DNA from 4 places in the Brevibacillus sp. Leaf182 genome. Region 1 is predicted to be linked to each of the others. Evidence: predicted binding sites of a transcription regulator. Region 1 holds the regulator's gene; each other region holds the start of a gene.
The links. Region 1 encodes Rex, which represses fermentation and respiration genes when NADH is low (regulators of the CRP and FNR family bind a similar motif). Its sites were predicted from a motif close to TTGTGAAATATTTCACAA; they were not measured.

Region 1 (7,496 bases):
ACGTGCTTGATACTGTGGAGCTATCCCGCGTACTTTTGCCGATGCAAAATAGCTACAGACTCGGAGAACTGGCGTCTGAGCTGGAAATCGAGCACGATAATCCCCATCAAGCAGATAGCGATGCACTCGCAACGGCGCAGCTATTTCTCCACTTGCTCGATATTTTAAAGAGACTCCCGCTCGTGACGATCCAGCGCCTGCAAATGCTCGTCTCTTCGTTTCGCTCTGATATCGAGGTTCTCTTACGTACGATCGAGATGGAAAAGCTCATAGAGCTGCCAGAGCTGGCTGGAACGCCAACCGAAACGGATTCCTCAGACATGTGGGATGTTTATCGCCAGTTGGCCCTTCGGAAGCGAGAAGAAAAATTAACAGCCTCGCTAAAACGTTCCCATGTCGATGTGACAGTGACCAAAGCGTTTGCTGACCAGCTCGAGGATGTTTTGGGCGAAAACGGGCACATGCAGGAGAAAATGTCGGGGTATCAACGTCGGGATGCTCAGGAAGCGATGATGCATGCCGTCTATGAGGCAATGGAGGATGGTGCCCATTTATTGGTAGAGGCTGGTACAGGTACGGGAAAATCATTAGCCTATCTCTTGCCGGGAATCATTTGGGCTCATCACAATCAGCAGCAGTTGGTGGTCAGCACCAACACCATTCAATTGCAAGAACAACTGTTCCATAAGGAAATCGCTACCTTGCAGGAGTCTCTGCCGTTTTCCTTTACAGCTTCGACGCTAAAAGGCAGAGGAAATTACTTATGCTTGCGTAAATTTGAACAAGCCGTGGACGAGCCAGTAGAAGGAAGCAGCCAGGAAATGCGCTTGGTCAAAGGACAGATGCTGACGTGGCTCACGCAAACCGTTACCGGTGATGTGGAAGAGCTGAGCATGCCTCCGAGTGGCCAATTGCTGTGGCAACAGGTAAAAAGTGATACGAGCTCTTGTTTGAATCGGGCTTGTCCGTGGTTTAGTCGTTGCTACTATTTTCAGGCGAAGGAAAGGGCTCGCGATGTCGATGTACTCATTGTCAATCACGCCCTATTCATTAGCGACTTGCAAGCGGAGAATAGAATCCTCCCTCCGTATGAAGTGGCCATCGTCGATGAGGCTCATCATTTGGAGGATGCCGCAACACAGCATTTAGGCAAGCAGTTTTCAACCACGCAGCTTCTATTCTTGTTAGATCGCGCATCGGTTGAAGAGAGTGGGGCAATTGCCCGCTTCGCAGAAGAGGTACAAAGCTGGATGCCTGCGGTACAAGAAGATGTAGCCACTAAGCTTCTGGAGCTGAGAAAACAGTCCGCTGCCTTACGTGAGAAAGCGCAGCAATGGACACAGCTCTTGTATGCATGGGCATCAGATCGTGCGGAGGAGACGACGGACGCAGGACGTGAGACGGTACGTTATCGGATCGAATCGTTTGTAGGCAAACACGAGAAGATACGCAAAATAACCAAAAAGCTGATTGAAGGGATGACCGCATACGCTGCGGGCATCGAACAGCTTTTGCGAACGACTCCGCAAGAGGAAAAGCCTCCTTTTGCCGTACGCAGTCTACTGACAGATTTATTCGGCCTCATCAAAGACTGGCAAAACGCCGTGGAGCTGCTTCACTTCTTTTTGCTTGAGCAGGATGCCGAGTATGTATATTGGATGGAAGTAGAGTCCCGTACAGCTCGCAAGCAGGTTCATTTGTCAGCAGCACTCTTGAAGGTTGCCGACTCTCTGGCAGAACCGCTTTTCGCGCAGAAGCGGAGTCTGATCTTGACATCAGCCACTCTGACGGTCAAAAACAGCTTCTCTTACATCAAAAGCCAGTTTGGTCTCGACCAACTGCCCGAGGAACGAGTGCGTACCTTGTCACTGCCATCGCCGTTCCACTATGAAGAGCAGGGATTACTGTTGATTCCATCTGATTTCCCCGCACCAGGCAAAGAGAGTGACCACACGTATTTGGAAGCGATCATTCAAGGGTGCGTGGACGTCGTACTGGCTTCGAAAGGAAGGACGCTGATCCTGTTTACCTCCCACTCGATGCTTCGACTTGTTTACCAAGCGATGAAGGAACGTCTTGCGGAGGCCCCAGAACCGTATACGTTATTCGGTCACGGGATAGATAGCAACAATCGGAGCAAGCTGGTGCGTCTATTCCGAAGTATGGAGAGAAGTGTCCTGCTTGGGACGAGCAGCTTCTGGGAAGGTGTCGATATCCAGGGGGAATGGCTGAGCAGTTTAGTCATTGTTCGCCTCCCGTTTGCTCCGCCGAATCATCCTGTCTATCAAGGCAGGGCAGAGCTTTTAAAAGCAGAAGGAAAAAACGCTTTTATGTCCTTGTCTCTTCCACAAGCTGTTCTGCAATTTAAACAAGGGGTGGGTCGATTGATTCGCCACCACTTGGATCGCGGGGTCGTGATCGTTCTAGACACGCGTGTGGTTGAGTCGAGATATGGACGCTCATTTCTTCAATCTTTGCCGCCATTTCAGATCGAAAGCGGTCCATGGCCAACGCTGCGAGAGCGCATAGAGCCATTCCTTAGTATGCAATCCCTGTCAGATTCATAAAATGAAGCAATAGTCTCATAGGGATTAAGGTGATAAAATAAATGTTATGGAAAAAAGCGTGGCCTTGGTGGATTGTAGTTCTTAGTGCGATTTTCCTTTGTGCATGCTCGATTGATAGCCATTTGTATTTGCAAGAAGCAGCAGTAAAGATAGATGACCCGTTTGAAACAGAGACAGAACAGGAATTTTCGGGTCTCATTATCACCTACTTGGCACTTCCACATGGTGAGAGTACGCTTTTGAGAATGCCAGGCGGCAAAACGATGCTGATTGATACGGGTACGGCAGAAGATTGGCCCGTTCTCTCGGCGCGCTTGGCAGAACTCAAGATCACACGGCTCGATTATGTAGTGGTGACGAACGATCTGCCTGAGCATATGGGAGGCTACGTTTCATTGAGCGAACAAGTGCTTGTAGATGCCGTCATTTTGCCCAAGCTGATCGCACCATCGATTCGCCATGTCGTGCTGCTTCGCTCCAACCAAAAACAGATGGAAGCAGAGCAAGGACAAGTACTCACTCTTGACCAGGAAATCTCCATGGAAGTTTTGCTCCCGGATGAACCGTTATTTTTATCGCCTCAGAACAATTCTCTCGTTTTTCGATTGACGCACGGTCAACTGCGATTTTTATTTATGAGCGCCGTGAATGAAAAAGCAGAGGAGCGACTGTTGGAACGGCAAAATGACAGACTGAAGGCAGAAGTGCTAAAGGTAGCCGGTCAAGGGAGCAATCAAGGCTCTTCGCAACCATTTCTGACGCAGGTCGATCCTCAAGTCGCCATTATTCAGACAGGCCGATCGCGGGATCAAATGAAAGACGGTCAGACGGAAGTCATGGAGCGCCTGGGTGAGTCTTGGGCCGAGACATACGTTACCAGCCACGACGGTTCCATTACCATTTTATCGAATGGAAAAGAATATCGGATATTGAAGCAAAAGAATTAGGGGGGAAGACCGAACGTGGCAAAACACGAAAAGATTTCGGAAGCGGTCGTCCGTCGTTTGCCGATTTATCTGCGTTACCTCAGTTATTTGCAGCAAGTTGAGGTGACCACCGTTTCCTCCCAACAGATGGGCAAGAATCTTGATGTGAATCCTGCCCAAATCAGAAAAGATCTTGCAGCTTTTGGTGACTTTGGAAAAAAGGGAATCGGCTACGATGTCGATTATCTGGTGGAAAAAATCCGTGAAATTCTGAAGCTAACCGATGAAATCCGTGTCGCTTTGGTCGGAGCTGGGCATTTGGGCCATGCCATTAGTAACTACAACGCTTATTTGAAAGATAACATGCGGATTGCGGCCATCTTTGACAGTAATCCAGAGAAGCAGGGCAAAAAAGTCGCAGGGATACCGATTCAGCCTTTATCAGAGCTGAAGGAAACGATCGTAAACAAGCAAATCAAGCTCGCGATTATTACGGTACCGGCACCTGCAGCGCAATCCGTATGTGATCAGTTGACTCAAGCGGGTATCAGGGGGATCTTGAATTTTGCCCCTACGACGATTCGCGCAGGAAAAGATGTTCGCATTCACTATGCGGATGTGACGTCCAACCTGCAAAGCTTGGCCTACTATTTGACGTAAGAATGGAGTGTATACTATGAAAAAGACGATCCTCATTCACGCAACAGTCATTACCGTTAACGATACGAATGAAGTCATTTACGATGGTGCCGTAGCGTTCGAAGGTAACAAAATTACGTATGTGGGCCCAACTCCTGAGGACTTGTCGGAAGCAGGATACGATGAAGTCATCGATCAAAAAGGTGATTACATACTGCCTGGCTTAATCAACACGCATGGACATGCTGGTATGTCCCTCCTACGAGGGTATGCAGATGATTTGCCGCTGCAACAATGGCTGGAAGATAAAATGTGGCCATTGGAGGCACAATTCACGGGAGACACAGTAAAATGGGGTACCCAATTGTCTCTTATCGAGATGATTCGTACCGGAACCACCACGTTTGTAGATATGTATGATCATATGGATGTCGTGGCGAAGGAAGTCGATGCAGCAGGCATGCGTGCCCGCCTTTGCCGCGGTATGATCGGTCTGTGCTCCGAAGAAGAACGTCAAACAAAGCTGAAAGACGCGACTCTTTTTGCAAAAGAATGGCATAATCAGGCAGACGGGCGCATTACCGTCATGATGGCACCGCATGCACCGTACACTTGCTCGCCAGAATTTATTACCCAAATTATTGAAAAAGCTGATGAGCTTTCCTTGCCACTTCATATCCATATGTCTGAAACGGCTTGGGAAGTCGGTCAAAACGAGAAGGACTACGGTCTGCGTCCAGTTGCTCATTTGGAAAAGTTGGGTATGTTCAATCGTCCAACACTCGTCGCGCACGCTGTTCACCTAACGGATGAAGAAATCGACATTTTGGCAAAATACAATGTGAGAGTTTCTCATAATGTAGTGAGCAACCTGAAGCTGGCAAGCGGTGTTGCACCTGTTCCGAAGATGTTGGCAAAAGGTGTAAGCGTGTCACTGGGAACCGATAGCTCGGCAAGCAACAACAATTTGAATTTGTTTGAGGAATTGAAACTCGCTGCGATCCTGCACAAAGGTGTGAACAACGATCCAGTTGCCGTACCAGCAGAGGAAGCACTTCGCATGGCAACTCATTATGGCGCAGAAGGGGTATTCCAAGAGGAAACGCTCGGAAGCATCGAAGTAGGCAAGCAAGCTGACCTGATCGTACTGGATAGCCACCAAGCTCATTTCCACCCGGCTCACCAACCGATTTCACATGTGGTGTACGCGGCAAATGGACGCGATGTAAAAGATACGATTGTAGCGGGTAAATTTTTGATGCGTAATCATAAGCTCTTGACTATCGATGAGGAGCGCGCGATTTACGAAGCAAACCGCGTATTCCAAACATTAAAACGGTAAAAGGCTCCTGTCAGGTGGGGGACAGGAGTAAGGCAGTGCAGGTGTAGGTAGGGGAATTGGATACTACGACGTTCCGTTGTTCATTTTCGCTACAGCTTTTGTCAGGAGATGATGGCGAAAATGAAGAGTGGGTGTGTGCGACCATTGACGCAAGGGAGACGACAATCCTGCCCAGGAGACGCGGTATTCCTGTAACAGAAACCCAAGTATGTCAGGAGATGTGGTTTGTTGCGAAGATGTCACGCGCTCACCTCCTCGGGGTGTATAAGTAGTATGACCGCCCGACCTTAAGCTATGATTAGCAACTTTTCCGTGTCGTTCTAAAACCTTCCCGTATAGCATAGGCTAAAGACAAAAATGGGACAGGGGGGACGACATGTACATCCGGCCCAAAATGCTGTGGTGGCTCATTCCTATCCTACTCGGTCTATTTCTGCTTGGGATTGTATTGGGGACAGTAAGTCGATCAGCCAATACAGACAGCACAGATACTGCGTCCGCGGTCAGACAAACAGCAGGAACGGAGCAGACAGCGAGGACGGTAGCAGAGCTTTTGGAGCAGATTACGAAGGACGAGGAGCGCTCATTTCTGGTATACATGCAGGATCAGACCTTGCATGGGCGATTTCAAAATGAGCAATTTCAGCTCACAGGAGAAATTGGTGGTCACCAGCTTGAAATAGCCAGAAAAGATGGGCAGCCCGTATCGGTGCGAATTAATGGCCAGATACAGGATCATGCCGCACTGCCGTATGCGATGTTCACCCCGTATGAGCACGGATTATTGCTCAAGGGAGTTTTACAATCGGTTAGTCCTGAACGCCTTGAAGATACTACAGGGCAAGGATGGAGTGGATATCGGATAGCGGTTCCACCTGAGGAAGTTTCTTCGTTATTATCGATGTGGTTAGGTCCATCCTTCCCTATTCAAGATTTGACTTCAAACGTAACGAATGGAATGAAAGTCAATTACCAACTATGGTACGAGTCAACTACGGGGCAGCTTCGCCAACTGGAGCTGGATTTGCAAATACAAACGGCAGTTGGAGTGAAGAGAGATCAGCTTCGATTCCGATTGTAATGTCAGCCACGTAAAGGAGTTACTTTGCTGTGTTAGTACGAATTATCCTATCAATCGTAGCCGTCATTTTACTTACGGGAGCTGGGTTCGCCTATCACCTGACGGCTTCTTTAGCAGGAGAGCGCAATCAATTTGAGGAAGCCGTTCGTCAGTGGGTTTTTGATCGCACGACAATCACGGAGATTGAATCCATTGATGAATATCGAGGCAAAGAGAGCTACGCTGTCGTCATCGGGAAAAATAAGGCGGGTACACAGGTTGTAGCATGGATGACAGATCAGAAGGTAAGCTTCGATCGAATGGATCTAGCTGTTCCAAAAAAGAATGTAGAAGAAGCGGTTTACAAGTCATTCCCGCAATCGGAGATCACTCATTTAGTTCCTGGTCTCGAAAACGATAAGAAATTTTGGGAAGTCACTGTCAAAGACAAAGACGGTCGTTTTCACTATATTCACTATGATCTATTCACAGGTGCTTTGCTAACCTCATACGTGCTTGCGCCAACCTAATACGCTTGCTTGACGACAGGCCTTTTCCTTATGGGAGAAGGCCTGTTTGGCATACCATCCAACATCTGTATAAGAAATTGATATACTCATATGATATACTGGGGACGTTGCAAAGAGAGAAAACGAGAACGATATATATGGGGGGAGTAGCCGTGCAGTTGAAAAAGAGCGCAATTGGATTATCTTTGGTGGCAACCTTGGCACTCCTGTTCGGAGGATGGTTCTTGTATCAAAAGATGGAGATTGAGGAGCCAATCCGTGCAGAAATCGGACAAATGCAGTCCGCGACATTGGGCAATTTGGAGATCAGCAAAGATAAAATTCAAATAGATGTAACTGTTACAAAACCAGACGCATTTCCAGCAGAATATCGTAATCTGCTAACGGAAACACAAAAGGTCGCTGGGGAAAAAAAAGTCGTCATTGACATAG
Region 2 (7,496 bases), on a different contig from region 1:
GGGGAGTTGCCTGACGCAAGCCAAATCATATCGGAAAAGGAAGCGCGCGAGCTGTTGGAACAAAAAACGGAGCCAACCATGTATTATAAGAGTTTTTCTAGTGGAGATCATGAGGAGAAATACATGTTGGTCTACGATTACCTACCAACCGATCCGCAAATGGTAGATGCGATCTCAGGCGTGATGATCGATGGCGAAGGGGCGGTGGCGAAACCAAAGCAACCGATCAAGATTTTGAAGGAAATGCCCTCAGCTCCAAAGGCGGGGAGTCAGAAAGACGGAGCTTTTACCCGTGAGCAGGCGGAGGCGGGTGCAATCCATCTCCTGCAAACGACGCTCCGTGATCAGCTTGCAAATATTTATATGCTTGATCCACAGCCGTATGATGGAGGTCTGAGGGGGAAAGAGACGAATTGGCGGGACTATAAAGTGCATTTTGGATGGTTGAAAAATGGTCTTCTGATTGAGGGCGCAAGATTTAAAGTATCTGTCAACCCGTACTCAGGCAGCAGTATTATAGGGGATGACCAGCTTCCTCCGCCCGTTATTCTCGACAATAACATGCAGAGAGTAGACCTGGCCTTTGCGAAAAAAACGGAGCAAGCCGTAAAAAAATCGCTCGAACTCTACTACTTGCTACCGGATTTAGACTTTAACGAGGTAGAGGAACCAAAACCGCGGCTTGTTTACCGCCTCAGCGGAGACAAAGGAGTTGTCGACGCACACACAGGAAAATGGATCAGTTCCTTAAAAGGTAAAGAATGAAAAAACGGCCGTCATTGGTTAGTCTTACCACTAACTCTCTGACAGCCGTTTTTTCTATTATGCCTACTGAGTGATTCCGAGCATTTGCTTCATATCTTCTTGGGCGTCACCAATCAACTGGATGTGGAACAAGTCTTGCAGTACTTGCAGAACCCCGGGCTGAATGAACTCAGGCAATTTTGGGCCAATCCGTATATCTTGTATTCCCAGGCTAAACAGACCGAGCAGGATGGCAACCGCTTTTTGTTCAAACCAGGAAAGAACGATACTTACCGGCAGCTCGTTCACTTCACACTCAAAGGCATCGGCTAATGCAGCCGCAATCGTAATGGTAGAAACCGAGTTATTGCACTGTCCCAAATCGATATATCTTGGGATGTTGGTACCTGGCACGGTGCCGAAATCTACATCGTTAAAACGGAATTTTCCGCAGGAGGTAGTCAGAATGACTGTTTCTGGCGGTAAGGACGTAGCCAATTCGCGGTAATATTCGCCTCCCTTGCCAGGAGCGTCACAACCAGCGATGACGAAGAAGCGTTTGATCTGTCCTTCCTTGACTGCCTGAATAATTTCAGGGGCGATGCCGAGAACCGTTTTGTGATGATACCCGGTCGTCAATGTCAGTTCCGATTCGATGGAAACCTCAGGGAGAGACAATGCTTTCTCAATGAGCGGCGCAAAATCGTTATCTACAATTTTCGTCACATTTTCCAAACCGGTTATATCATAGGAAAAGAAACGATCGGCGTAGCTGCCTCGAATAGGCATCACACAGTTTGTTGTAGCCAATATGGCACCTGGAAATTTCTCGAACAATTGGCGTTGATCGTACCATGCTTTCCCGATGTTTCCTTTCAAATGAGGATATTTCTTCAGTGCGGGATAGCCATGTGCAGGCAGCATTTCGGAATGCGTATACACATTGATTCCTTTGCCTTCTGTCTGTTTTAACAGCTCTTCGAGAGCAAACAGATTGTGTCCCGTAACAACGATGCATTTTCCTTCGATTTTATTTTGCGAGACTGTAATTGGCTGCGGGACTCCGAAATGATCCGTATGAGCCCGATCCAAAAGCTCCATGACTTTTATCGCAGCTTTGCCTACTTTCATGGCCATTTGCAAATGTTCATCCAAGTTAAAATTCACATTCGTCAATGTAAAATAGAGAGCTTCCTGAGTAATCCCATCCACTTCAGGATCGATATAGCCGAGTTGACGAGCATGTGTGGCATAAGCTGCAATTCCTTTTAAAGCAAAAATTATTGTATCCTGAATACTCGCAAGATCTTCATTCTTTCCGCAAACGCCGATGACCTTACAACCACCTGATGGAGTCTGTTCACATTGATAACAAAACATGTATAATCCACTCCTTCGATTCAAGATTTCGCTTTGATTATAAGCGGATCGTCTGGAAGGAGCTGTGATTAAAATCACAACGAAACCAAACTTTGCCTCTTATCATAGTGGATGAAGAAGATTTCCCAAGTGAGGGGTGTTGTTTATGGTACGAAAATGGCAGTTGCCGTTACAGACGTTGAGTCTTACGGTCGGTTTCATGGTATGGGTCATTCTGTCATCGCTCATGCCTTTTATCAAAGAAACCGTACCCATGAGTGCAAGCGAAGTGGCGTGGGTGACAGCGATTCCAGTCTTGCTTGGATCGTTGCTGCGAATCCCCGTAGGATATTGGAGTAACCGGTTTGGCGCGAGAATACTATTTAGCATCAGCTTTCTCTTGCTGCTGGCTCCTGTTTTTTATATTAGCCAGGCGACCACTTATACAGATTTGTTAATCGGCGGGCTATTTATAGGGATAGGCGGAGCGGTGTTTTCCGTTGGTGTCACGTCTCTACCTAAATACTATCCGAAAGAAAAGCATGGTTCTGTAAACGGAATCTACGGTATGGGGAATATTGGTACAGCAATCACCACTTTTGCAGCGCCAGTTCTGGCTAAATCATTTGGATGGGCCACTACTGTACAGATGTTCATGCTATTGCTTGTGGGATTTGCTGTGCTTACCTTCTTGATGGGGGATAAAAATGAACCGAAGGTAGTGACTCCCCTTGGTCAACAGATCAAGAGTGTCTACAAAAACGAAAAGCTATGGTTAATCAGTTTGTTCTACTTTATTACGTTTGGTTGCTTTGTTGCTTTCACCGTGTATCTCCCGAATTTTTTAGTGAGCCATTTCCAATTGGATAAAGTAGATGCAGGGATGAGAACAGCAGGGTTCATTCTTTTGGCGACACTTGCAAGACCTTTGGGAGGCTGGCTAGGTGATAAGTGGAACCCCTTCAAGGCATTGATAATTGTGTTTGCCGGGCTCGCCTTGTCTGGTATTGTCTTATCGTTTTCGCCATCGATTTTGATGTATACGGTAGGGTGCTTGATGGTGGCGATATGTGCTGGAATCGGTAACGGTGCCGTGTTCAAATTAGTGCCGATGTATTTCTCGCGACAAGCGGGGATTGTAAATGGGATCGTATCTGCGATGGGGGGATTAGGAGGCTTTTTCCCGCCGTTGATCTTGACGATGCTGTTTAATTTGACCGGGCATTACGCGATCGGGTTCATGGCGTTATCTCAGTTTGCGCTGGTAAGTTTGGTTTTGGTGATGTGGATGTTTTATCAAGAGAAGCTACAGCTCGCCGCAACCATTATGGAAAAGACGGGAGAGGCGATACTGATTACCGATACACGAGGAGTTATTAAAAGTGCGAACCACGCTTTTACGAAAGTGACCGGTTATGAGATGAATGAGGTGATTGGCAAGTCTCCCAATATTTTAAAATCAGGCAGACAGGGTGCGGACTTCTATCAAAAGATGTGGGACTCGATCAAGAAGAATGGCTATTGGCAAGGAGAGATCTGGAATCGCCGGAAAAATGGAGATCAGTATCTCCAATGGTTAACGATCAGCGCGATTAAAGACGATGCAGGAGACGTCGAGTACTATGCTGGCATGTTCAGTGAGCTCGCGGAGCAAAGACATGGATAAAGAAGCTTGAATCACTTATGAAAAAAAGTCTTGGACGGACAAGTCCAGGACTTTTTTTGTCCACGAAAATATGTAGAGTTTGCTCACATTTGGCAAATATCAGGAGGGCAATCATCACAATAAATCGCTTCTTTTAAATAGGCAAGGTCCTTAATCAAGATATGCCCGTGGGGAAGCAGATCGATAGAATCCTGTTTTTTCAGATCGGAAAGCATCCGGTTGACACTTTCTCTTGTCAGACCAATGAATTGCGCCAAATCACGATTGGTAAGGGAAAGGTCGATGAGGATTCCGTCGGGGTGTGGCTTGCCGTACGTGTTACTCATGCGGATGAGCGTTGAATACAAGGCGCCAATTTTGCCATTGAGTAGCAAATCACGAAATTTGGACTGCATCCGCCTGTTCATCAATCCCATCCACCGCAGGAAGTCTACGCAAAATTGACCGTTTTTGATGAGCATTTTTTCCAACCCTTGTCGGGGGATGATCCATATCTCACCCTCCATCAGCATGGTGCCTGTGGAGGTGTACGTTAATTCCTGTTCGAAGAGCCCGGAGACGCCGACTAGCTCTCCAGCACCAAACACTTGCAGTGTTAGTTCTTTTCCATCATTTGTGTTCTTTGTGAGCTTGATTTGGCCCGACGAAATTAAGAATAGCTGATCGGCTCTTTCACCATCCAAAAACAGAACGGCTCCGGGAACGAAATTTTTCCGAACAGAAAACGTTTCAAGACTATTCACAAAATCGGAAGAAATCTGCTCCACAAACGTTGTGCCATTTCCGGTCATGTGGGTCCCCCCTAAACCAAGGATACATAGGTAACTCATTATATCATCATAAATTGATGGTTGGGGGTAGGAAATCGTCCTGATTGTGGCAGGGGTGTGAGGTAAATCACAACCTGGGTTACGAGCCATTGCTACAATGGTCTCGAGCGAAAGGAAAAAATGAGCAGCAGCAGGGAGGGTGTTGTATGAACTATCTATTTGCTTCCAAAGTGGCGAAGCGTGCTTTTATCATCATTGCTTGCTTGTTCGTCCTAAGTTACGTGGGAACACGTTTTTTCACGCATATTGATTTGGCGCTTTACGGCTATATGGTGGGGACGCTTGTCTTTATTGGAGGCTTCCTATACCGATTTTCTGCGTGGGCAGATCGCCCGCCAACGAATGTCATTTTGAAAAAGGGGCTACGCCTTCTCTTTCGAAAAAGCACGGCGAATACAACGGTGGATCATCTGGCCATCTATCGCTTTATTTGGAATCGGGGATGGTACCGCTGGACACAACATATTTTGCTGGGATGGGGATGCATCTTGGCCGCGTTTGTCACCTTTCCGTTAGTGTTTGGCTGGATGTATTTCACGATGACGGACAATGGCTACTATCAGGTCGTGTTCATGGGTGTGGATGTTCTGACCGTACAAGCGGATGGCTGGGTTGCTTTTCTCTTTTACAACGCGTTGAACATTACTGCTTTTATGGTCATCGGCGGAGCAGTCATGGCTTTGTATCGCAGACACAAGAACATGCAGGCACGGGCTGAGCAATCCTTTGTCTACGACTTTTTACCTTTATACCTGCTACTGTTTATCAGCCTGACAGGCTTGATGTTAACCGCAAGCAACATGTTCCTAGGCGGCTTTGGGCACCCGGTCATTTCAGTCACGCATCAATTTGCAGTGATTGTGACGTTGATTTATCTGCCATTTGGAAAACTGGCTCACATACCGTTCCGTCCCATGAGTGTGTTTGCACGCAATTATCGCGAGCACTATGGCGAACAGGAAATGAAAAAGTGCAAAGTGTGCAGCAATGAGTTTGTTTCTGCGGAACAATCGGCAGATGTAATCAACGTGCTGGGTAAAAACGAAATGGCTTTTCAAATGGAAGAAGGATTCCACTTGGCTGAACTTTGCTTGCCGTGCCGCAGAAAATACCGGATGTTCCGCTTCACAGGAGTTCCTACGCACGAGATCAATGCCAGGGAGGCAAATCAACATGCCAAAGGATAAATTTTTTAAAGTAATGGAAAACAAGATACATCCGAACGAGAAATTGGTTAGTACGCACTGCTGCTACTGCGGTATGCAATGCGGGATGAACCTGCGTGTAGATACAACGACGAACAAGATTATCGGAGTGGAGCCACGATACGATTTCCCTGTCAATCTGGGTAAGATGTGCCCAAAAGGGGTGACGGCTTATCAGCAGGTGAACCATCCGGATCGGATACAGCGGCCGTTGATTCGAACAGATGCATCATTAAAAGGCACGGCAGAAGGTTTTCGGGAAGCGTCATGGGAAGAAGCACTTGACTTGATCGTTTCCAAGTTCAAGGAGTTGCAGCACAACTATGGCAAAGATACCTTGTCTGTTTACTCTGGCGTTTCCATGACGAACGAAAAATGCTACCTCACGGGTAAGTTTGCGCGGGTCGCCCTGCAAACCCGCTATATCGACTACAATGGACGCTTCTGCATGTCCTCCGCTGCGGCCGGATTGAATCGAAGCTTGGGGATTGACCGCGGTTCTACCGTTCCGTGGACGGACATTCACCAAACAGACTGCTTGTTTTTGGCCGGTTCAAACGCGGCTGAGTGTCATCCAACCAGCATGTTCCGTATTTGGGAAGTGCAAAATCGGGGCGGCTATCTGATCGTAGCCGATCCAAGGGAAACACCATTGGCACGTCGAGCTGATATCCACCTGGATCTGCGACCCGGTACAGATTTGGCGCTGGCAAACGGAATCGTTCATCTCCTGATCAAGAATGGGCATATTGATGAAGATTTTATTCGAAATCATACGAATGGTTTTGAAGAAACAAAAGAAGTGGTTGCTACCTTCACACCAGAGTATGTCAGCGAAATAACAGGGGTTTCGGTGGAGAAGATTGTGCGGGCTGCCGACATTTTCGGGAGGGCACCCGAGGCGATTGTGATGTTTTGCCGTGGTGTGGAACAGCAGTCGAAAGGGACGGACAACGTATCGGCCTATACCAATATGTCGCTCGTCACAGGCAAGATTGGCCGTCCAAAATCAGGTGTGGCAACCCTTACTGGACAAGGAAACGGTCAGGGGGGGCGGGAACACGGGCAAAAAGCCGACCAATTGCCTGGCTACCGCAAGCTCGACAATCCTGAACATGTGCGTGAAATAGCATGTGCCTGGGGCATTTCCCCGGAAGAGATGCCGCAGAAAGGTGTCTCTGCCTATGAGATGTTCCAGTTGATGAAGGATAAAACGATTCGCAGCTTATACTTACTCTGCTCCAATCCGGTTGTAAGTGCGCCAAATCTAAACCATGTTCGGGAGTCCCTGAAAAGTCTGGATTTTATGGTTTGCTGCGACTTTTACTTGTCCGAATCGGCTGAATACGCCGATGTCGTTCTTCCCGTTACGACTTGGGCAGAGGACGATGGAACGACTACCAATCTAGAAGGACGCATCATTCGTCACCGTCAGGCGCAGGAATGGTTTGCCGAATCCAAGCCTGACTGGTGGATTCAGATAGAAATCGCCAAAAGAATGGGGCGCGGACAATTCTTTACTCACTTGAAGTCTCCTCAGGATATTTTTCATGAAATACGTCAGGTCTCCAAAGGCGGAATAGCTGACTATTACGGGGTCACCTACGAGAAAATTGATCAAAACAATGGTGTTTTCTGGCCGTGCCGTGAAGAGGGTGACGAGGGACAGCCTCATTTATTCCTGGATAAAAA
Region 3 (7,496 bases), on a different contig from region 1:
CTGGCGAAAGTATGGAAGAAACCACCCCTGATTGCCTTCTCGCGCTTCCTTCATCCTTTCTCCCCCTTGGCACTAGCTGTCAACAACCGATAAAATACGCTTTTTTGTGCAACGAGCTGTTCATAGGTCCCCGCTTCTACCAGTCGTCCCTGGTCGATTACCCAAATCCAATCCATGTCTCGCATCCAATGCAAGCGATGCGTGGCCAAAAACACGCGCCTGTCCCCCAACACCGACAACATGGTCTGTTTGAGCTCCCATTCCGTTTCAATATCTAAGTGAGCAGTCGGTTCGTCGAGCAAAATCACTGGTCGGTTGCCAAGCAGTGCACGTCCCAATGCAACCCGCTGTGCCTGTCCGCCGCTTAACGTGCGGCCCCCTTCGCCAATGATTTCGTCACAGCCATTTGGCAAGCTGTCCACCAGCTCTCCCAGACCGACATCACGAATCACCTGCTCCACCTGTTCCTGCGTAGCTCCCGGCTCATAGAAGCGAATGTTATCCGCCAACGATTGATTGAATAAATACGGATGCTGCGGAATGTAAGCGATTTGCCGCTGCCACTCCTGCTTCGCATCCCCTGTAATGGGTTGCCCATCTACTTGTACTACGCCAGCTTCGGGATCAGAAAAGCCGCCTAGCACTCCAAGGAGGGTTGATTTTCCAGCCCCGCTCGCCCCTACAATGCCCACTCTTCTCCTATTGCTGCCCAATTCCGCAGATACCTGACTCAGTACCTGTCTTCCATCCTCACCGACGACACGAATATCGGACAAGGTAATCGTTCCATCCAATACACCTGTCAGAGACGTCTGGCTACCCGCTGCTTGTGGCTCCGCCTTATGTTCATCCGTGGCGGCACTATCGATAATGGTGCGAATAGTCCCCAACGCTTCCTTGCCATCCAATGAGGCGTGGTAGTCCGATCCCAGCATCCGTACTGGCAAAAAGTATTCCGGTGCCACAATCAGGATGACCAATGCCGTTTCAAATCCAAAGTTTCCTTCAATCAGCCGCAACCCAAGACCAACCGCCACAAACGCAACTGACAGCATGCTGAAGAAGTCAAGTGCCAATGAAGACAAAAAGGCCACGCGCAACGTGCGCATCGTAGCAGATCGATATTGATCGCTCACTCGCCCGACAGTCTCCCCGTGGTCTTTGCTGCGCCCCAAAAACCGGAGCGTCGCAAGCCCGCGAAGCGAATCGGTGAAGTGATGGGATAGCATTCGATACGAACGCCATTGTTTGTCTGCCTGTTTACGTGCCGCCAGACCGAGTACGATAAAAAATCCAATGAGAACAGGCATCGTTACCGTCAGGATCAATCCAGAAATCACATCTTGCATGTAGACAAATGCCAGTAGCGGAAACGTAACAAAAACCATATCCAGCGTCCGCGGAACAGACAACTCCAGGTAGGTACGTACACGATCTACACCTTCCATGACAAGCGTAACAAGCTTTCCGCTTCCTTCACTGGCGGCAAAACGTGGACCACGCTCGAACAAACGAGATAGAACTCGCTCTTGCAAAGACTCACTGGAAGCTTCAGCAAAACGGCCAGCGACTTTCTGTTGCAGCCAAACGATGGTATGACGAGCGGCTATCATGACCAAAAACAGTGCAAGTGGCTGATACGCCATCTGAACTGCTTGACCTTCAAACAAGATCGCGATCGACTTCGCCAAGAGCAGTGCCTGACCGATAATCGCCGCACTTTGCAGGAGGGAAAGACCGGCTAGCAGCAGCATAACCGGTCGAATTCCTTGTAAGCGGAACAATTCCTTGTCCATTAGTACTCCAAATGATCCTTTTCAGTGACTCGTTTGTGGAAAACGAAGTAGCTCCACGCCTGATAGGCAAGCACAAACGGTAAAAGCACTGCTGCAACAATGGTCATTGCTTTTAACGTGTAAGGACTCGAAGCTGCATTATAGAGGGTCAAATCAAACGCGCTATCAATCGTGCTGACCATCACTCGTGGGAACAAACCGATAAACATCGAGACAAACGTCAAAAGGATCATCGCACCTGTCATCCCGAAAGCCCATCCTTCCCGGCCTTGTCTCAAGAAGTGACGAGCCAGTACAAAAGCCACAACACCTAAGAGTACGGCTGCTGTCAACAAAATACCCTGGCGCTCAAACAGATCGGTTACCATGAATGTCCACCCTACAAGCACCGCCATGAGAACCGCTTGTATCGGCAACAGCTTTGCTGCCAGTACACGTGATTTCTCACGCAGCTCGCCCACGGTGCGCAGCGAGATGAAGTTCAGACCATGCAACAAGCATAGTCCTGTAACTGTCACACCTGCCCACAGCGAGTAACCATTCACTATGTCAGAGAAGCCAGCAGTCATTTCCATATTCTGATCAATCGGCACACCCTTCACCAGGCTGGCAAAGACCATTCCGAACAACATTGGCGGTACAAAGCTTCCAATCAGAATCGCTGCGTCCCACGTCTTTTTCCAAGCCTCGCCTTTCCCTTTGCCTCTAAATTCAAATGCTACCCCGCGTCCAATCAACGCAAGCAGAATCAGCGTAAGCACGAGATAATACCCGCTAAACATCGTCGAGTACCACTCCGGAAACGCTGCAAACATCGCACCAGCGGCTGTAATCAGCCAAACTTCATTGGCATCCCAGAACGGGCCAATCGTATTGATCAAAACCCGGGTTTGCAAATCATTTCGTGATAGCAGACGTGTCGCCATTCCGACACCAAAGTCGAAGCCTTCGAGAAAGAAAAATCCGGTAAACAGAACGGCAATGAGCAGGAACCACAGTTCATTAAGCTCCATAACGTTCACTCCTTACACGATCAAATGGGTCCTGAAGCTGTAAATCCTCTACATCCCCATGACTATCCATATCCGGTCCTTTTTTGGCCACACGAGCAAACAGATAAGCCAAGAGGCACAGCAGGATGAGATAAATCGTCGTGAAGGCGATGAGAGAAAACCATACCTCTCCTGTGCTAATGCTTGGCGAAACCGAATCTTCAACACGCAGTAGCCCGAATACCGTCCATGGCTGACGCCCTACCTCCGTCATGATCCACCCTGCCGAGTTTGCGATGAATGGCAACGAGATACCCGCAACCATCAACTGCATGAACCGCTTGTTTGGCTGTTCCAGCTTTTTGCGTAAAGCGAGATATGCCCCGTACAAAGCCAGCAAAATCATTGCACTACCGCCCGCTACCATGATGCGGAAGCTCCAGAAGGTCGTCCGAACGGGTGGAATGTAGTTTCCTGGACCGTAGGTTTTCTCATACTCTGCTTGCAATTCCAACATGCCCGGTACAGAACCTGAAAGTGAATTGTACGTCAGGACGCTAAGCAGATAAGGAATCTTTATTTCAAAACCGTTTTCTTGTTTTTCTGGATCAATCGTTGCAAAAACAGTCCAAGGAGCTGGGTCTGAGCTTGTTTCCCAGAGCCCTTCACTCGCTGCCATTTTCATCGGTTGGGTAGCAACCAAATACTGTGCCTGACCATGACCGAATTGAGCAATAGCAAGTGAGGAAATCAATGCTACCACGATCGCAATTTTGAAAGATTGCACAAAGAATGTAACGTCTTGTTTTTTCAACAGCTTCCAAGCACTGATACCTGCTACCAGGAAGGCGCCTGTCGCAAATGCCGCAAATACGGTATGCGGGAATTCATATAGTAATTGTCCATTGGTAAGGAGAGCGAAGAAATCGACCATCTCTGCACGTCCGTTATTGATAGCGAAGCCGACTGGCTGCTGCATGAACGAGTTGGCTGCCAAAATCCAAAGAGCCGAAAGAATCGTTCCGATGGATACGAGCCAAATACATGCGAGATGCACACCTTTGGACAAACGGTCCCAACCAAACACCCAAAGCCCAATAAAAGTCGATTCGAGGAAAAATGCTAAGAGGGCTTCAATCGCTAGCGGTGTTCCAAATACGTCGCCGACGAATCGTGAGAAATCAGACCAGTTCATCCCAAATTGGAACTCCTGCATGATCCCTGTCACAATCCCGACAGCAAAATTTATGAGCAAAAAGGTTCCCCAAAACTTGGCCATTTTTTTGTACAAGTCATTCTTTTTTACGACATACATCGTTTCCATAATGGCTACTAATAATGAAAGCCCGATGGAAATCGGCACAAAAACAAAATGGAAGATAGTTGTTATCGCAAATTGAAGTCGTCCCAAATCCACTATATCCATGTACAAGATCCCTTTCTATTCGCGTTTTGGCCTTTATGTACCGGAATTATACCAGTGGGGAAACCAGCATTTATTACGACTTTGTGAAAAAAATCACAAATTTATGTGAAAAAATTCACAATTGATTCTCTCTCTTGTAACCCCCTTTTTCGCATTCATCTTCGTGAGAGAGTTTTTTGTTTTGTTTTACCCTGTATATTTCCGGTCATGTATAATTGTAGCAGGACTTTTGGCCCTAGAGGGTGTCCGATTCGTTACATGATTTTTAACACTCTGTGACGGCACATAGAAAAATGGGCCCTGTTACAAGGCCCATCTTGAGTGGAACAGTTAACAACCGCTTATTTTTTGGCGGATTTCGTTGACAAGGAATCGATGATGTTGCCGATAGTAGCAGCATCAAAGCTCTTCTCTGCCATCTGGTACAGCTCGTACGTGAATCCTTCATGCTCCCAAATCACGATCCCGTTGGCGAAATATACCTTTTTCTCGCCAATGGTTTCGATCTTGACACCCTCTGTCGCGTTGATGCCGTTTTCGCCACCGTTTGAAATCAACAAGGAAATAAACTCGTTCTCTTTTTTATACTGAATTTCTACCATACCCTTGCCATGAACAACCGTGTTTTTATAGGAATAATGCTCTGACAACCATGTCGGTGCCGGAAAGTCCATTTCGCTGGCTGCGCGTGCTTCTTCTAATGTCATCTGTGGGGGGGCCTTGTGTTCTACAGGTATCTCGATTCCCTGGGTATTGGACTGTGTAGCAGGCAGCTCTTTATCATATTGGGTAATTTCCATGTTCCCAACTTGAAAGCGTGCCAAGATCGTCTGGAGCATTTCTTGGGCAAACGATGTAGTCGAGAATGCCCCTAAAAGGCAAACAACAGCAACAGCACTAATTGTGGCAGCTTTCCATTTATTCGTTTTCATATAGATCCCGTCCTTTTTCCTATCATGTAATTGTATGTTTCCTGATTCCAATTTGAATTTCAGCCGATTGTATATGCTGGCTTTTGGAGTGGCGTCATCTAGTTCCAGATCAGTAAGCAAGTCGGTGAGTTCACGAAAATCGTCTAGATCATGCTTACTCTTCATAACGGAAGCCTCCTTTTTGCAATTCCATTTGCAGCTTTTTCAAGCATCTGTAGAGCACGACGCCAATATTTGAACCACTGACACCCAGAAGTTCTGCAATTTCTGCATTTTTAAGTCCAGCCGCATATTTCATGGCGATGATATTGCGCTCCTTGTCACTCAGCTTCGCCAGTGCCTGAAATAAGGCTTGATGATTATCGTCGCGGATCACGATGTCCTCCGGTGACGACTTCGGCAAGACCAGATTCAGAATCGAATCCAATGAAAAGCTGATTCTTTTCTTCTGCGAGCGGAAGTAATCTGTCACTGCGTTTCTGGCGATCGCAAACAACCAGACTTCAAAGTTTGATTTATCCGGCGAGAAGCTACTGTATTTTGCTATCACCATTTCAAACACATGACTGCATATTTCTTCTGCTGCGTAGTGATTGTTGATTCGATAACAGATATATTTGTAGACGCGCTTATAATAAGCACCATAAATTTGGGCAAATGTTTCGGTCGACATGCTTTCTGCGTGTCTAGCGTTTTCTTCGTTTTGGCAGATGCCTGTGTTCACTTGGGCAATCTCCAACTACTTCCCCTCCCTTCTGGATGGAATAAACAAATTGCGCAATTTGTTTGGTTGTGAGCCTCACGATAGTTAATACGGCAAAAGTAGAAATGTATTAACAACGTTTTTCAAAGATCGGAGTAATTAACATGTGGATACGCTATCAAGAAATAAGGAGGCACCCCGCTGATTTTCGGGTGAAGTATCGATTTTACTCTGAAAATGAAGGCGGAAGAAAGGTGACGCCGTTTCAAGGGCTGGGTGTGCTCGGATATTTTATGGAAGGTGCAAGAAAAGTAGCGGTAGTCGAAGTGATAGAAATAGTTGGGTTGCATTCAAATCCAACCTCGTAAAAAGTGCGTCTTGTCTTGAAGGGAATCATTTGTCTGGCGAAAGTAGTGTTGAATCAATAAAACAAGCAGACCATCCACATCGGACAGTCTGCTTTTTGCTAGCTTTATGCTTGGGAATGGGCCCAGTGCGATGGGCGCGTGAACGAAGGTGGCAGCTTGGTGCTTGCATCGCCCTTCGCCGCGTTGAGCTGAACCTGCGTGAGAAACAACGTCTCCGTCAAGTTCGCTCCGCTCACATCTGTATCGCGAAAATCTGCACCAATGAGGTCAGCTCCCCGCAAATCTGCTCCTCTCAGATCAGCAGCAATCAAATAAGCGCCGCGCAATTGAGCTCCTCGCAAATCAGCGCCTTTGAGCTTGGCACCGATGAGATCAGCGCCTCGGCCATAGGTTTTTCCTTGCTTGCCCCCTTTGTACTTGGCAACCGCGTCCTTACGTACCCATTCACTTGTCTGCAACAATAGTTCGTTAACTTTTGCTCGATGAAAAGCGATGTCCAGCTTCAGGATATCCTCAGGACTGTGATCCGTCAGACGCTGTGTCTCCTCCAATGCTTCCTTCAATGCAGGATGGAGGGACTGGGCAGCTTGCTTGGTCAACGCCTCCGTTAAATACCAAAGAAGCTCGTGAAGCTGCCACATGATCGGAAATACTTCGTACATTTGCTTTGCTGATCCGGGTTCTTTACGCCAATCTTGGCCGCCATAAGTGACTTGAGACACCTTTTGACCAGCTCCAAAGCAATCGTAGACAGTACATCCGCGAAAGCCGATGTCCCTCAGCTTTGTGTGTACACCACAACGGAAGTCTGCCTGTAAGTTACTACAGGGCTTGCCTGCGTCTTTGTTGATGGCAAAGTCAGAGGAAGCAGCAAAAGGCAATGCCACACAGCACAAGCCAAAGCAGCTTTCACAGTCCCCCTGAAGATGACGGCGACTTTTATCGTTAGTCGATTGTATGTGTTCTTGATGCGTAGCCATAAATGATCCTCCTGGAAAAAAACACGATTCTCTCGCATGTGGCGAAAAGAATCGTGCTACTTTTATTGACCGTTTATTGGAATGCGATTTGAGATTCGATCAGGTAATTTCCAAAGACTTCGGCAAAGGCTTCTGCGGTATTATAGCCTTCTTCTAAGGTGTTGTTCGTACCACCGAATTCCAAAAGCAGAGCTCCCTCGGAAATAGACTGATTGTACACGCCGTTCCCTTGATTTGAACCTTTCAGGATAATCCCCCGCGACAAACCTGGATAAGAGGCTTCCAGACGGGCGTGCAGC
Region 4 (7,496 bases), on a different contig from region 1:
TTTATCCGCAACGACGATGCGCAGGAAGTATTTCGAGAATTTTTCGCTGTCTTCTTTCAATACTTTTTCTTTGTATGGAGCAACCATTCCGCGTCCATTCACTCCTAGCTTTCTGTTTTTGACGACAGTGACGAGGTCTGACACAACGGCGGTAGCAGTCGGCAATTCACCTGCGCCCGGCCCGTAAAACATGGTCTCCCCTACCGCTTCCCCATGTACGTACACGGCATTAAAGACGCCATTTACGGAAGCGAGTGGATGAGATTTTGGAACCAGAGTCGGCTGCACACTTACCTCAATCGCCTCTTCGTCACGGCGAGCCAGTCCGAGCAGCTTGATTTCATAGCCCAGTTGTTTGCCATAGGCGATATCTTCCTTGCTCACGGAACTGATCCCTTTTACGTCCACATCTTCGAGCTTCATCGGTACACGGAAGCCCAGGGTTGCCAGAATGGCCATTTTGCGGGCGGCATCAAAGCCTTCTACATCGGAGGTAGGGTCCTGCTCCGCATAGCCCAGTGCTTGCGCTTCTTTCAATACCTCGCTATATTCTGCGCCCTCTTGACTCATTTTGGTCATGATGTAATTGGTCGTCCCGTTGACGATCCCCATCATTTTCGCGATGCGGTCTGAGGAGAACCCTTCTACTAACGCGCGCAAGATCGGTATGCCACCTGCCACGCTTGCCTCGTAGAAGACGTCACAGCCCTTTTCTTGCGCCTTCTCTAAAATTTCGGCCCCGTGCAACGCCATCAGATCCTTGTTGGCAGTTACTACGTGCTTGCCCCGTTCGAGTGCACCCAAAATGTATTCCTTTGCAGGGTGAATTCCACCAATTACTTCTACGATGACTTCAATTTCCGGATCATCCAAAAGACTAGCAGGGTCAGTGGTCAGCGCACCCACCATGGATGAAATATTCCGAGATTTTTCCGCATCCTGAACAAGAATACGGGAAATCTCAATACTGAGGCCGGTTTGCTTTTGCAAATCCTCTTGATGTGCTTGAATAATGCGGACGACACCAGTCCCGACTGTCCCAAATCCCATTAATCCCAATTTAATGCTCTGCTTCTCCATGTCTCTCCCCTGCCTTTTCTTTATTTTTTTACTTAGCCTCTACCGACGATCATCGCTTTGCGAACGCCCGGGATCAACTGCAAGTTATCCAAAAACTCCGTGCTAGATACGCGAAGATTAGCCATATCGACTGACATGGATATGGTAGCAATCCCTTGAAGTGGAATCGTCTGATTGATGGTCAACACGTTTCCACCTTGATCGGCTACATATGTGAGCACTTTGGACAAGTAACCTGACATGTGATCCAAAGAGAACGTAAACGTCATAATTTTTTCGCTCATCATCGCATTGAACGGAAAAACGCCATCTTTGTACTTATAAAAAGCACTGCGGCTCAATCCCACGCGTTCAACCGCTTCATTCACGGTATCCACTTCGCCTGATTCCAGCATCTTCTTGGCTTCAATCGTTTTGGCAATCGATTCTGGCAGGATGTCAGATCGAATCAAGTAGAATTTTTCTTCCTTTTTCATGCGTTGTGTCCTCCTGAGAAAAACAGTTGTTTCTTCATAGAGGACATTATAACGGATAGCATGTAATGTGACAATCCTTATCCGTCACTTTTTTTCATCGGATCATATTTGGTTTTCTTTGATTACATGAGGGGGAGCTTCTTCGCGCACAATAATGCGTATCGTATGGAGGAGGTGAAAGGCAAATGGCCGGACGTGGAAAGTCAGATAAATCGGAGCGCCGTAACAATCACCCAGCGGGTAAGCCAAGCAGTCTTGAACAGTTTGGCAATGACATGCGGGGCAAAAAGATGGCACAATCCCCCAACGTGATTGAAGATCCGAGTGGAAACGGATAAACAAGCGCAAAAAAACCCGGGACACCATGATCCCGGGTTTTCCTGATTCGATTAGTATGCCAAAGAGGACAGACCGTTGATATGAGTCAAGTAGCGAACGTTACTCGCTTCTTTCATCAAGGTTGCTGGCAGGCCTTTCAGCTTCAGTTGGCTTGCACCAATTGTTCCGATCGCGTCTTTACGGCCCAGGCTACCCAATGTACCGGAGAATACCGGTTTGAAGGTATCCATTTTGGTGCCGTTGAAGTGCGCGAAGAGATTGTGTCCCACTACTTCGCCCATTTGCCATGCCAGTTGCGCAGTTGGAGGGAATGGACGGCCTTCTGGCCCCATTACGACCGCACTGTCACCTGCGAGGAATACATCAGGGTGAGAAGTGGATTGCAGGAATTCGGTAACAGTTGCACGTCCGCGGTTTACTTCCACGCCGCACTCCGCCACTACGCGATTTCCTTGTACGCCACCTGTCCATACCATTGTTTTGGTTTCAATGGTACCGCCATCTTTCAGGCAAACCGTGGTTTCTTTCATTTCCGTTACAGGTACGCCTGTCAGGAACTGAACGCCGCGTTTTTCCAAGCTCGTTTTCGCACGCTCAACCAGGTCAGGAGCAAAACCAGCCAAAATGGATGGACCTGCTTCTACGCAGTAGATGGATACGTCTGTAAAGTCAACGCCGTGTTTGTGGCACAGATTTGGCAACATATCAGCGAATTCCCCAACCAGCTCAATACCTGTCAGACCGCCACCACCTACAACGAAGGTAGCATCTGCTTTATTTTTGCTCGTCTTGTATTCAATCACGCACTCTTCGAGGTGTGCACGCAGACGATTTGCTTCTTCTACAGACTTCAGTGTAAAGCTGTACTCTTGCAGACCTGGGATCCCAAAGAATGCGGTTTCACTACCCAGCGCAATTACCAAAGCATCGTATTTGATGGACTCGCCGCTCGCCAATGTTACGCGTTGGGAATCGAGGCCAATATTTTCTACCGAATCTACTACGAGGTTAATCTCTTTGCCACGCAGCAATCTTTCCAGAGGGAGCGCCACGTTTTGTTCAGACAGGTTTCCTACTGCCAAGCGGTGCAGTTCCGTAATGATTTGGTGAGTAGGAAAACGGTTTACCACCGTGATCGACGCTTCTTCAGCCGTCATGTATTTACGTGCGGTCAATGCGCTGAGCAAACCGCCATAACCGCCGCCTAGAATCAGAATATGCTTCGCCATGCCCAATCCTCCGTCCTTGTCTTCCATTCCATAATAAAAAAACTAGCGTTTTTGTTGTTGACGTTCTGCTGATACTTCCAGGAATGCTTGTGCGAAACGCAATGTTTTTTGTACTTGCGGATCCTTGAGCATTTTGAGAATACCGAACAAACCGATAGTAGACTCTTCTACATGAACACGGTCATTGGCTTCAATGGCTGCTTGCGCAATACCTTTCGCTTTATCAGAGATCGGTTTTACGAACTCTTCCATTCCGCCTTTGATGTCGTCGATCAACACATGATCATTGGCTACTGTTTGTACCAAATCATATGTTTTGGTCAAAAGAGTAGTCAGTTCTGCCAATTTAGGCAGGTTCGCCACCAATACGTTCAGTGACTCTTGAATTTCCGGTTTCATCAACTGATCGAGTACATCTTGTTGCTGCGCTGGTGCCAGAGTTGCAGTGCTTGCTACTTCAGCAGCAGCTTGAGCTTGTTGCGTAGTTGTTTGAGACATAAAAAAAACGTCCTCCTTTGCTTTGGAATAGAGGCCTTTCATTCTCGATGCCTGTTCATACGAGTAACGGCCGCTATTCTCCCTGAAAATCCGGTAAAAAATTGTTTGTAACATTTTTCACAAAGTAAAGCAGACAACGGATTCGAATAATCAAAAGTGAATGATTTCACATGTATTTATTCAGGAAAGCGTACACAACAAATCATGAAGTGAACAGGCTCGATTTAGAACTCTATGTACTCTACTATATACCTTCTTCACAGGAACATCAAAGGAAAAAAACCGCTTCCTTAGGAAGAAGCGGTAGTTGAGAGCTTTTTATAGTAATCTTTGATGAGTTCATGGTGCTTTTCATTGATATCCGTAAAGATTAATTCAATGATTGATTGCTTGTCTTGGAACGTTTTTTCCACGATTTTCGCCATCATGACGATCTCCTGCGCTTGCTTCGGTATCTTGAAAGACAAGTGGAGAAAATCGCCCTTCGACACATAACCGTCCGTTCCCAAAACAAGACGGGTAGGAGAGAATTTTAGCAACACTGCCTCGCCTTTTTCTTCGATCGGTCTGGCTCCCATCACCTTGTAAGGGACAGAAATACCGAGATCTGGGGAGATGGGATCCTGCTTGCGCTTTTGTGTAATTTCTACCCCTACACTAATCGGAATCATCCCTAAAAGCTTGATCGGCCAAAGCGTTTGCTCCGAAACTACTTCCAAATCAATGGTATTCACTGCCGCATCCGTCTCCCAACGAATGCGTACAGTTGATCCGAGAAGCTCTGCTTTTGTTTCAGGCTTCATCTCGTAGGAAACTACGAGATAACTGCCCTTTGCATGTTCAACCAAAACTTGGACAGGTGTCTTCACCTGCTTGGAGATGATTAGCGGTAGCGCCGCACCGCGTTGGAGTCGTTTATCCCCCAAAAATGGGTTCAGTGATGGGATATCAATCATGGTTTTTGTCACTCCACAAAGTCAAACTCTAATTTGCCGATCCGAACGGTATCCCCGTCTTTTGCTCCCAGCTTACGCAGAGCATCATCTACACCCATGCTGCGCATTTGTCTTGCAAAACGTTGGGCTGCATCATAGCTGTTCAGATTGGTCATGCGTACGAGCTTCTCGATCTTTTCACCGCTGACGACGAATACTTCGTTATCACGCGTAATCTCGAATGCCTCTGGTTCTTTTTCCGCTCGGAACACCACGCGCTCTTCCACTTCCGCAACTTCCTCGACAGCAGGCTTGTCCGGAATCGTCGCCAAGGTATCCCCGATCGCATACATCAATTCTTGTACGCCTTGACGGGTTGCAGCAGAGATCTCGTACACCTTCACATCTGGAGCCTTTTCCTTGAAAATACGCAGGTTTTCCTCTGCTTCTGGCAGTTCCATTTTGTTCGCGACTACAATTTGCGGACGATCTTCGAGCTTCAGGTTATACATCGTCAGCTCTCGGTTGATCTGCAAATAATCCTCGTATGGATCGCGTCCATCTACCGCTGCCATGTCAATCACATGGACGATCAAGCGTGTCCGCTCTACGTGACGCAGGAATTGGTGACCAAGACCCACACCTTCATGCGCACCTTCAATCAATCCTGGCAAGTCAGCCATAACAAAGCTCTGCTCGCCCAAGTCCACAACACCCAGATTCGGTGTCAGCGTCGTAAAGTGGTACGCCGCAATTTTTGGCTTCGCCGCTGTTACACTGGACAGCAACGTGGATTTTCCTACACTCGGATAGCCAACCAAGCCCACATCTGCAATCAGCTTGAGCTCCATGACAATGTAACGCTCTTGACCTGGCTCTCCGTTCTCCGAGATGTGTGGGGCTGGATTCGAAGAGTTGGCAAAACGAATATTGCCTCGTCCTCCACGTCCGCCTTTTGCGATCACAGCACGTTGGCCCTGCTCCACCAGATCGGCAATCACTTCTTTGGTATCATCATCAATGACAGTTGTTCCCGGTGGAACGCGCACGACCATATCCTCCGCGCCTGCTCCGTGCTGAGATTTGTTGCGGCCATGCTCTCCGCGTGGGGCTTTGAAATGTCGTTGATAGCGGAAATCTACCAGTGTACGCAGACCTTCATCCACGACAAATACGACATCTCCACCTTGACCGCCATCTCCACCCGCTGGACCACCCAGCGGTACGTACTTCTCCCGGCGAAAGGAGACGGCTCCATTACCACCGTCCCCGCCTTTTACATATACTTTTACCTGATCGACAAACATGGTGTCACCTCTTTCATTCCGCGAATGGGACCACCAAATTTAGGACCCATTCTTCTTCCGTATGTATCCACTCGGTGACCTCCACCGTACTCTGTTCGCTTTTACGTATCAGCTTTTCCAATTCTTCCATTCCGGATGCACGAAGTACACCGGCCAGGTCAAAACGAAAATGAACGCCACGCTCATCCATCTGCAAGCTTACCTGCATGCTGGCTGCTTCGTACCCGCTCTGGTCTACATGATCGTTCACTGTGCATAATATCTCTGACACCAACTGAAACAAGTCTTGCTCGTCCAAAACTACTCGCGTGAGATCCACATGATTGCACACGTCTACTTCTAAAAGCAATTCATTGTTCAGTGCGTTAAATGTCAAGAAGAAGACGGACAACAAGGAGCTATTCAATCGGGCAACCATCGATTCCTGCATCGCCATCTGTGCGATGCGCTTCAAATGGGCCTCTCCTTGTTCAGTACGGTTCAAATGCAAATAGCCGAGCAGAACCTGAACGTGGTTCAACCAGTCATGCCGCTGCCTGTTCAGAACGGTCAGCAGTTGGTCTGTCTGATGCGTAAACAGCCTCCGCTCGTCCCCCATCACATTCACCCAAGTCGATAAGAATATCTTTCCCATCTATTGTACCATAAAAAAACCTCTTTCGAGGCAAAATCATAGAAGAGCGACCGCGTTTTACTGGAAGTTTTTATGCGCTCCGAAATTTTAAAATTCCTACTCGTTAAAAAAGAGCCGGACAAAAAGAAAACCCAGCTATATCGCTGGGTTTTTCTTAACAAATATTTACGCTTCGGAAGCAACTGGCTCGATCACAACTTGTTTGCGATCACGGCCCAGACGCTTGAAACGAACAACACCATCTGCAGTTGCAAACAGAGTGTCGTCTCCGCCTTTCATTACGTTCGCACCTGGGTAAATCTTTGTTCCGCGTTGACGAACGAGAATGTTACCAGCAGTAACGAATTGCCCGTCGCCACGTTTCACGCCCAGACGTTTGGAAATGGAATCGCGACCGTTCTTTGTGGAACCTACCCCTTTTTTCGATGCGAAAAACTGAAGGTCCAAGTTAAACAGCATGTTCATATCAGACACCTCCCTGCCATTTACGATCATTTACTTTTACGTATTTACCGTAATTCGCCTCAACTGACAAAAGAGCAATAACCATGCTCTCTGCCAAAAGCTGTTGTTTCTCGCGTGTAGCCTCATCATCCGAAGAAGAAAGACTCCACTTCAAGAACCCACCGCCTTCTTGTGCGACAGCGACATCAGGAGTGATGCCGGTCAAAGGTTGGATGGCGTTTAATATACCAAAGCTGATGCCTGATACAGCAGAACAAACGATGTCTGCCCCATAGGCACCCGCATTGGCATGTCCGGAAATACTAATTTCATGGATACCGTGCTGCGCACGGCTCACGATCACTTCAATCATAACAAGTCACCAATTAAGCGTTGATCTTCTCGATCACAACTTTGGTGAATGGTTGACGGTGACCTTGCTTGCGACGGTAGTTTTTCTTGGCTTTGTATTTGTACACGATAATCTTTGCAGATTTACCGTGTTTTTCTACTTTACCAGTTACCGTTGCACCAGCTACTGTAGGAGCTCCTGC

Region 2: a site for Rex is predicted at 2,187-2,204, ahead of ASG16_RS12865 (nitrate/nitrite transporter). Genes of this name have one in related genera too.
Region 3: a site for Rex is predicted at 4,318-4,335, ahead of ASG16_RS12125 (cytochrome ubiquinol oxidase subunit I). Genes of this name have one in related genera too.
Region 4: a site for Rex is predicted at 3,728-3,745, ahead of ASG16_RS18920 (helical membrane plugin domain-containing protein). Genes of this name have one in related genera too.

What each region holds. Positions count from the first base shown of each region.
Region 1 is NZ_LMPN02000033.1:208,318-215,813, reverse strand. Features, by position in the region: gene dinG (ATP-dependent DNA helicase DinG, 3'-5' exoribonuclease type) at 1-2,567, shown strand, start outside; gene ASG16_RS24870 (ComEC/Rec2 family competence protein) at 2,609-3,514, shown strand; gene ASG16_RS24865 (redox-sensing transcriptional repressor Rex) at 3,530-4,153, shown strand; gene ASG16_RS24860 (amidohydrolase) at 4,170-5,474, shown strand; gene ASG16_RS30610 (hypothetical protein) at 5,538-5,717, opposite strand; gene ASG16_RS24855 (hypothetical protein) at 5,851-6,555, shown strand; gene ASG16_RS24850 (cell wall elongation regulator TseB-like domain-containing protein) at 6,585-7,064, shown strand; gene ASG16_RS24845 (hypothetical protein) at 7,217-7,496, shown strand, end outside.
Region 2 is NZ_LMPN02000021.1:164,793-172,288, reverse strand. Features, by position in the region: gene ASG16_RS12875 (YcdB/YcdC domain-containing protein) at 1-765, shown strand, start outside; gene hcp (hydroxylamine reductase) at 829-2,124, opposite strand; gene ASG16_RS12865 (nitrate/nitrite transporter) at 2,270-3,769, shown strand; gene ASG16_RS12860 (Crp/Fnr family transcriptional regulator) at 3,853-4,560, opposite strand; gene ASG16_RS12855 (hypothetical protein) at 4,746-5,786, shown strand; gene ASG16_RS12850 (molybdopterin oxidoreductase family protein) at 5,773-7,496, shown strand, end outside.
Region 3 is NZ_LMPN02000021.1:15,807-23,302, forward strand. Features, by position in the region: gene cydC (thiol reductant ABC exporter subunit CydC) at 1-54, opposite strand, end outside; gene cydD (thiol reductant ABC exporter subunit CydD) at 51-1,796, opposite strand; gene cydB (cytochrome d ubiquinol oxidase subunit II) at 1,796-2,809, opposite strand; gene ASG16_RS12125 (cytochrome ubiquinol oxidase subunit I) at 2,799-4,214, opposite strand; gene ASG16_RS12130 (hypothetical protein) at 4,556-5,311, opposite strand; gene ASG16_RS12135 (sigma-70 family RNA polymerase sigma factor) at 5,301-5,885, opposite strand; gene ASG16_RS12140 (hypothetical protein) at 6,014-6,217, shown strand; gene ASG16_RS12145 (pentapeptide repeat-containing protein) at 6,322-7,197, opposite strand; gene spoIIP (stage II sporulation protein P) at 7,271-7,496, opposite strand, start outside.
Region 4 is NZ_LMPN02000026.1:113,664-121,159, reverse strand. Features, by position in the region: gene ASG16_RS18935 (homoserine dehydrogenase) at 1-1,080, opposite strand, end outside; gene ASG16_RS18930 (ACT domain-containing protein) at 1,113-1,556, opposite strand; gene ASG16_RS30955 (hypothetical protein) at 1,742-1,894, shown strand; gene ASG16_RS18925 (NAD(P)/FAD-dependent oxidoreductase) at 1,946-3,124, opposite strand; gene ASG16_RS18920 (helical membrane plugin domain-containing protein) at 3,167-3,622, opposite strand; gene ASG16_RS18915 (PilZ domain-containing protein) at 3,913-4,578, opposite strand; gene obgE (GTPase ObgE) at 4,587-5,864, opposite strand; gene ASG16_RS18905 (Spo0B C-terminal domain-containing protein) at 5,878-6,462, opposite strand; gene rpmA (50S ribosomal protein L27) at 6,664-6,957, opposite strand; gene ASG16_RS18895 (ribosomal-processing cysteine protease Prp) at 6,965-7,315, opposite strand; gene rplU (50S ribosomal protein L21) at 7,329-7,496, opposite strand, start outside.